2 regions of the Methyloceanibacter caenitepidi genome follow, and region 1 is predicted to be linked to the other one. Evidence: predicted binding sites of a transcription regulator. Region 1 holds the regulator's gene; the other holds the start of a gene.
The links. Region 1 encodes LexA, which represses DNA repair genes until DNA is damaged. Its sites were predicted from a motif close to TGTTCNNNNTGTGTTCNG; they were not measured.

Region 1 (4,196 bases):
GAACCGCCATTGAGCTTGCGCCTGTGGGCCGGGGTCGACCGGCTTCGTGATGCTGTCGGTGCGCGCATCCGCGCCGCGCTGCCCGGTGAGGACGGCGCGATTGCCGTGGCCCTGATCACCGGGGAGCGGGGCGGCATTCCGAAACACGTGACCGAGGCCATGCGAGACGCGGGGCTCGCCCATGTCCTAGCCATTTCCGGCCTGCACATGGTGATCATGGCGGGCAGTGTGTTCTGGCTCGTGCGGGCGTTGCTCGCCGCTGTGCCGGCTCTGGCACTGCGGTATCCCATCAAGAAATGGGCGGCAGCAACTGCGCTCCTGGCCGCCACGTTCTATTTGGTTCTGTCCGGAGCGGCTGTCCCGACGGTTCGCGCCTATTTGATGATGAGCATCGTCATGGTCGCGATCCTGCTCGACCGGCCTGCCATTACCATGCGCAACGTCGCCCTGGCGGCACTCGCCATTCTCACCTTCTCGCCCGAATCCATGTTCGACCCGAGCTTCCAGATGTCCTTCGCGGCAGTCATCGGCCTTGTGGCCGCCTACGAGGCGCTTTCGGCCCGTGAGCGGCTGTCTACCGTCGAGACCAGCGCCCTGTGGCGCCGCCTGCGCTGGACTGCCGCGCTCGTGATGGGGGCAGGGCTAACGACGTTGATCGCCGGTACGGCCGTGGCGCCCTTTGCGGTTTATCACTTCCATCGCATGACCCATTTCGGGATCGCCGCGAACATGATCGTGGCGCCGCTTATCAGCCTACTGATCATGCCGATGGCGCTCCTCTCCTTGATCGCCATGCCGTTTGGTCTCGAAGCCTGGCCGCTGCAGGCCATGGGATATGGAATCGAACTCATGGTGGGCACGGCGGCGTGGGTGGCGTCCTGGCCCGGCGCCGTGACTGTCCTGCCGGATTTGTCGGGCTGGTCGCTCGCGCTCATCGCGCTTGGCGGACTGTGGCTGTGTCTATGGCGAACGCGACTGCGGGCACTCGGCCTCGTGATCGCCGGGCTGGGACTGGCGCTGGCGCCCCCGGGCAACCGGCCGGACGTGCTGATCGAGCGCGACGGCAAGACCGCCGCCATCCGCGGGGAGGGTGGGCTCATCTTCCCGTCGGCAACGGCGGCGAGTTACAGCGTCGAGAAATGGCTCTTGGCCGACGGCGACGACACCGATCCGAAGGTGCTGCCGCCAACAACGCCGTTTCGCTGCGATCCGATCGGCTGCGTGGGCAAGGTCAACGGAAAGACGGTTGCGTTGATTCGGGAATCCGGCGCCATCGCCGAAGACTGCCGCAGGGCCGATATCGTGATCGCGCCTTTCAAGCTCGGCAAGGCCTGCAAAGCCCCGCGCGTCATCGTGGACCGGGCGGCGCTGTCGGCCCAAGGCGCGCACGCGCTCTATATCGAAGGATTGTCCATTCGGACGGAGACCGTGGCGGATCACCGCGGAAGACGCCCCTGGTCGCGGCACGCGAGGTCTCCTGCCACCGATCTGCGCAAAGCTTCGGAACGGTAGCTGGGCCCGAAGGGCAGGAACTCAGTAGCGGCGCTAGTACCGGCGGATAAGGCCCACGAGCCGCCCTTGGACCCGCACACGGTCCGGCCCGAAGATACGGGTCTCGTATGCGGGATTGGCGGCCTCCAGCGCGATCGAGTCGCCGCGTCGGCGCAAGCGCTTCAGCGTGGCTTCTTCCTCGTCCACGAGAGCCACGACGATATCGCCATTATTGGCATCGTCGCACTTGCGGATCAGGATCGTATCGCCCTCGAGAATGCCGGCTTCGATCATCGAGTCGCCCTTCACCTCGAGCGCGTAATGCTCGCCCTTGGCCAGAAGCTCCGGCGGCACCTCGATCGTATCCAGCTTGGTCTGAATGGCCTCGGCCGGCACACCTGCGGCTATCCGGCCCATGATCGGCAGCGCGATGGTCTGCCCTTCGGAGACCGGATGCGCGGCCGGTGACGCGGCACGCCCAAGACTGCCTTCGATCACACTCGGTGAGAAACCGCGCCCGCGTGCGGCCACGCTCTGCGGCACCGATTCGGGAAGCTTGATGATTTCCATGGCGCGTGCCCGGTGGGGCAGACGGCGGACGAACCCGCGTTCTTCCAGTGCCGTGATGAGGCGATGAATGCCGGACTTCGACCGAAGATCCAGAGCTTCCTTCATCTCATCGAACGAAGGCGGAACGCCTGACTCCTTCAACCGCTCATGAATGAACATGAGAAGCTCTTTTTGCTTCGGTGTGAGCATCTGGCCCCCTATTTGAGCGGCTCGAACGCGAGCGCCAACCAAACTAGCTTCGGCCACTCTCGGATATGGCCTCGCCCGTATCGTACAAATCGTGAACAGTATAGATGTTCTATTTGTGTTCCGCAAGCGGTACCCGACACACATCGGCCCGAGCGGCGCTTTTGGACGCCTTTTGTTCGTTTGATTCGGGTTGCCGGGGGGTTAACTAGTCCGGAAACGGAAGGATAGAGACCTTTCCGCCCTCGGGGACGGCAGGGGACGAGGCGGGCTGCACGATGAGGCAGTCCGCGCGGGCCAGGGCTCCCATCAGGGACGAATCCTGGGAGGGAAGCGGGCGAACGGTGCGCGTACCGTCGCCTGCAAAGGCCGAAATGGCCCGATGATAGGCTTGCCGCGGACCACCCTTGGCAAGTGGGGCGGCCAGAATCGCCTCTTGTAGGGAATCCTTCCGGCTGTCGCCGAGAAGCGCCCGCAACATTGGCCGCAGGAAGACGAGACCGCAGACCATCCCCGAGACCGGGTTCCCCGGAAGACCGAGCACACGTGCCTGGCCGAGCCGTCCAGCAAACAGCGGCTTTCCAGGCCGCATGGCCACTTTGGCAAAGTCGAGCTCCATCCCTACGTTGGCCAGCGCGCCCGCGACCAAATCGCGATCGCCGACCGAGGCCCCGCCGATCGTCACGAGGATATCCGCATCGGCGCCGCGCGTGATCGCATCCGCAAGCGCCCGCGCCTCGTCGGGCGCAATCCCAAGATCGACAGGCACGCCGCCCAGCGACTCAACGAGAGCAGTGATGCCGTAACTGACGGACGCCACGATCTCGTCGGGACCAGGCATGCTCCCAGGCGGCACGATCTCGTCGCCGGTCGAGAGGATCGCGACACGCGGCTTCCTGCGAACCGGCAGTTCCGCATGGTTCATCGCCGCAGCCAGTATGAGCGCGCGGGCGCCAAGTCTCGTTCCCGCCGTCAGCAGCACGTCGCCTTCCATGAAATCCTGACCGCGGGGGCGGATGTGCCGACCGGCCTCGACCTCCTTGATCAGCACGCTGTCTCCGAGCGCCTCGGTGTCTTCCTGGATCACCACTGTGTCGGCTCCGTCGGGCACCGGCGCGCCCGTGAAGATCCGGACCGCCTGGCCGGGCTCGAGGATGCCGTCGAAGCGCGCGCCGGCAGCAGACGTCCCCACCAGGGCAAGCGTCGCGGGCAGGGCGCGAACGTCGGCAACACGGACCGCATAGCCGTCCATGGCCGAAGAATCGAAAGGGGGTTGGGTGAGCGTCGCGCTCAAATCTTCCGCAAGCACCCGGCCTGCGCCATGCGCAACCGGAACGCGTTCAACGCCGAGCGCGGTCAATCCCCGAAGGGCCCGTTCAAGCGCGTCCTCGACGGAGATGAGAGCCATCGCTTAAGGCGCGCGGAACGTGCCGGAGCGGCCACCCGTCTTCTCGATCAGGCGGATGCCCGAGAAGCTCATGGCCCGGTCCACGGCCTTGCACATATCGTAGAGCGTGAGGCAGGCGACCGTGACGGCAGTCAACGCCTCCATCTCGACGCCGGTCTTGCCGTCGACCTTCGTCGTCGCCTCGACGCGCAGGCACGCATTCTCACGGTCCGGTGTAAAATCGACCGTGACCTTCGACAGCGCCAAGGGGTGGCACAGGGGAATAAGGTCCGAGGTTTTCTTTGCACCCATGATGCCGGCGATACGCGCCGTCGCCAGCACATCGCCCTTGGGCGCCGTCCCGTCCAGGATCATGTCGAGCGTCGCCGGCGCCATAGTGACGAAACCTTCGGCGGTGGCGGTGCGCGAGGTGACAGCCTTCTCCGACACGTCGACCATGTGGGCCTCGCCGCGCGCGTTGAGATGCGACAGCGGGCTCTTCAAGGGGCTGTTCATTGCGCCGCCTCGGTAGCGGTTTCCTCGCCCGTCAGGAGCGCGCGGG
Region 2 (4,196 bases), 1.2 Mb from region 1:
GTTTCCGCACCGGACTTCGCCGCCGGCGCAGGCGACTCGGTCGTCTTCGCAGGCCGCCACGTAACGCGGGCGCGGATCAGGTCCGACAGCCGCTCGAGCATGTCGATGCGCACCGCACGGCTTCCCGCCACATGGAACCCGGCCGCGCGCCAATAGGGCTCCGGCAGAGCGTCGTTGGCCGGGACGGAGGTCAGGCCCTGCTGGGGCCGCTCCGGCATGGCGTCGATATCGATGCCGTATTCGCCGCCGCCGTGGAGCGCCCAGAGCTGCAACAGCAGTTCCGCCGCCGCCGGCTTCAGAAGCGCGGGGAAATAGAGATTGAAGGCCCCGAACCGCACGCCGTATTTCCGCAATTGTCCGCGGTCGGACTGGTCCAGCGCCCTGATGTCCTCCGCGGCCCCTTCGCGGCGGAGCACGCCGAGGTTCTCCGTGAGACGGAAGGCGAGGCCGCGCGCGAGCCCCGTCAGGTCGTCCGCGCGGCTGAGGTCCATCAGCGGCTTGAGCTTCGCGTCGAGATGAGCGGTCAGCCAGGCGTCCAGGCGTGCGGCGACCCGGTCCCGGTCGGGCGCGCTCAAATTCTCATCGGCGAAGAGTTCGATGCGCGGCTTGAGAGCCGTGTCGCCCGCCACGAGCCGGCCGATCTCGCAGCCCTGCCACAGGATGCGGCCATTGCTCGACAGCGTGATCGCATCGTCGGCCGCGGAACCGAGCGCATCGGCCCGCTGCGCAAGCTCGCTCGCCAGGATCTGCGTGGCGGCGTTGCGCGCAGCCTTGCCGTGAATGCCTTCACCCGCCGCATCCGGCGTGAAGCGGAAGCCGTCGAGGCGGCCCACGAAATGGTTTTCGACCAGGATCTGTCCGTCGTCGCCGATCTCGGCCATCATCTCCTCCTTGTCGCGCAACCGCCGCATGAGCACGCTGGTTCGCCGGTCGACGAAGCGTTGTGTCAGGCGTTCATGAAGCGCGTCGGACAATTTGTCCTCAATCGATCGGGTGCGCTCTTGCCAGTGCTCCGGATCGTCCAGCCATTGAGCGCGGTGGGACACAAATGTCCAGGTACGAATTTGCGCCAGGCGATTGGAAAGTGTGTCGATGTCGCCTTCGGTCCGGTCGGCTTGGGCCACCTGGCGGGCGAACCAGTCCTCGGGGATCTTGCCTTCGTCGCTCATGACGAAGCCGAACAGGTCCCCGACCAGGTCCGCATGGTCCGCCGGGGAGACGCGCTGATAGTCCGGAATTTGGCACATGTCCCAAAGCAGGCCGACCGCCGCCGGCGATTTGGCCATGTCGCATACGGCCTCGTCACGCGTCACGTTCTCCAGCGCGATCACGTCGTCCACCATGCGGGAGCGGGTGAGGCGCGGGTGGATGGGCATTTCGCGCAGGCTCTCTTTGAGCGCCTCGATGGAGGACGTGTCCAGCGTGCGGCTGCGCCATTGCAGGACGCCCACCTGGTCGAAGCTGTGGGTCTCCAGCCGCTCGATCAATTCGGCGTCGAACGGCTGCGCCTGCCCCGTGACGCCGAAAGTGCCGTCGTTCATATGGCGTCCGGCGCGGCCGGCGATCTGTCCGATCTCGGACGGGGTCAGGTTGCGGTGGGTATGGCCGTCGAACTTCCGCACGCCCGCGAAGGCGACATGATCGAGATCGAGGTTGAGCCCCATGCCGATGGCGTCCGTCGCCACCAGATAGTCCACGTCGCCGTTCTGATAGAGCGCGACCTGCGCGTTGCGGGTGCGCGGGGACAGAGCGCCGAGGACGACGGCCGCACCGCCGCGCTGACGGCGCACGAGTTCGGCGATGGCGTACACGTCGTTCGCCGAGAAGGCGACGATGGCGGAGCGGCGGGGCAGCCGCGTGATCTTCTTCTCGCCCGCATAAGACAGGCTCGACAAGCGCGGCCGCGAGACGAGGTTAGCGCCGGGCAGCAGCTCGCGGATGGCATCGCGCATCGTCGCTGCGCCCAGCAGCAGCGTCTCGGACGTGCCGCGCGCATGGAACAGGCGATTGGTGAAGACGTGACCGCGCTCGCCGTCGGCGGCAAGCTGGATCTCGTCGATGGCGACGAAGTCGGCCTCGAGCTCGCGCGGCATGGCTTCCACGGTGCACACATAAAAGCGCGCGCGGGGCGGCTTGATCTTCTCTTCGCCGGTGATGAGCGCGACCTGGCCGGCGCCCGCCTTGGCCACGACCTTCTCGTAGACCTCGCGGGCGAGCAGCCGCAGGGGCAGGCCGATGACCCCGACCTCGTGGGCGAGCATGCGCTCGATGGCGAGATGAGTCTTGCCCGTGTTGGTCGGACCGAGCACGGCGGTGACGCCGCGCCCGCGATTGGGCGGACCATGAGCCCCGGTCGTCGGCGCACCGGTGGCCGGGCTGCCTGTGGATTGCGTGGATAAGGCTTTGGACATACGGAGAAATTCTTAAGGCGATCCGGTGGCAGCCGCGAACGGGGGGAGAACGAATCCCGTCCGAATCGCTGACTCCAGGGTATTCGACTTATGTTCCGTTCCAAAACGGAACAACGACGCAGGCGCGGAGCCCGCCGTGCACATGTAAGCGGCCTAATGCTCGCGCGCTACATCTAGTTTTGCTTTCTTACAAGGGTTTCATGTGCGCCGGATCGCAACGGGAACAGAGCAGGGGCGAATCAGGGGATCGTAAATTTTCGCAGCCCGTTCCCTACAACATGTTGTGCTTTGGGGGGCCGTTAACGGATGGTGCTTGGGGAACGGCGCTATGTTTCGCAGGTGCGCGTGCAGTTTAAGGTCGCTGTCGGCTAGAGCCTCCTGTCGGTATTGGCCGCGCGCAATTGATGCGCCTGCCGATAATGCCACTTTGGGTCATAGTTTGATGGTTGTCGCCGCCGACGCTCGGTAGCCTTGAGAAACGAAGTTCTCCGATTCGCTTCTTCCACCGATCGCGACAAGATGCCTATCGAACTTAGCCACTTGATGCAGACGCTGCTCGGACAGAAGGACGCCCTTCCGGTTGGTGATTTGCCGCGTCCTGTTGCCGAACACATGCGGTGTCATCCCGCCGTCGTGTTCTTGGGTAGCAACGAGATCAAAAAGATCCGAATGAAGCATCCGGAAATTGGCTACGAAGAACTTCAGTTGCTCTTCCTAGCGATCCGTGAGGGAGAATACCGGACTGATGATCAGCGGCGGGAGCGTTGCGCCACGGTTTTTTGGACGTTCAAGGAAACGGGGGAGACGTTCGTAGTAGGTCTGAAGTCAGCTTCGCAGGGTGGCGAAGTCTGGGTGTCGACCTTTCACAGAATCAGTGGCAGGAAACTCTCAAAGAAAATCCAGCGAACCAAATTTCTTTATAGAAAGTAAGTCGGGCACCCGTGGGCTACGGGTGCCCGCTATTTCCGCACATGATGGGGCCTGCCGAGAACCCCATGTTGCGCACACGCCCGCCCTCGGCGTGGCTACGGCTGGCAGATTAATACCGTGTCGCATGTGCAGCTGGTCGTCATGTGATCACGCTGTGCACGCGAAATCCATAACTCATTATTTTTCAAAAGGGAATCCCCTCCCGTCCCAAGGTAGTCCACAGGTCTATGCACATCCTTTAAGTGACTCAACCCGCTGAACTTTTCACGTCATCGTCGTTTGTCCACAAAGCTCCTCTTCGCCAACTTCGCTAACTGTGGCTCCTTGAGCGTGCTCTCCTCAAAGGGCTTCCGGTGGCACGGCTTCTTCACTCAGTAGCCCCTAAATCTAGCATTTCTGCAGGGTTCAGGCCGATAACGGGCAAGCTCACACCGTGAACAGACCGGCGACGAATCAGGGGTTCGTAAATCTTCGCGGGCCGTTCCCTACGACATGTTGTGTTTTGGGGGTCGCGCGTTAACCACGCCGGTGCGGCACGCCATTACAGGCCGAGGAGTGGCAGACCACGAAGTGGTTCAACGAGCCTCGGCGCGGCCGGCGCGGCCGGCGCGCATGGACGTGGCCACCGCCACGGCGGTGTAGCCCCCGAAGGCGGGGATCGTGATCTGGTAGGGCACGTACATGCCCGTGCCCCGCAAGGGGACGAGCCAGGCTTCGATGCCGTTGGCTTGCCGCAGCTCCTCGATGCCCGGGTCGCCGCGCGGATAGCCGGAGATGGGCACGAACTTCACTTGGCACACCGCGGCCGGCCCCGAGTAGTTGCCGTTGCCCCGGTTCTGCACCATCACGCGCTTC

Region 2: GL4_RS16020 (helicase-related protein) is a predicted target of LexA. The motif match lies at 2,492-2,509, and genes of this name have one in related genera.

Annotation. Positions count from the first base shown of each region.
Region 1 is NZ_AP014648.1:2,192,630-2,196,825, forward strand. It holds gene GL4_RS10210 (ComEC/Rec2 family competence protein) at 1-1,512, shown strand, start outside; gene lexA (transcriptional repressor LexA) at 1,546-2,250, opposite strand; gene GL4_RS10220 (molybdopterin molybdotransferase MoeA) at 2,456-3,655, opposite strand; gene moaC (cyclic pyranopterin monophosphate synthase MoaC) at 3,659-4,150, opposite strand; gene trpC (indole-3-glycerol phosphate synthase TrpC) at 4,147-4,196, opposite strand, start outside.
Region 2 is NZ_AP014648.1:3,348,462-3,352,657, reverse strand. It holds gene GL4_RS16020 (helicase-related protein) at 1-2,411, opposite strand, end outside; gene GL4_RS16015 (hypothetical protein) at 2,931-3,341, shown strand; gene GL4_RS16010 (DUF3108 domain-containing protein) at 3,917-4,196, opposite strand, start outside.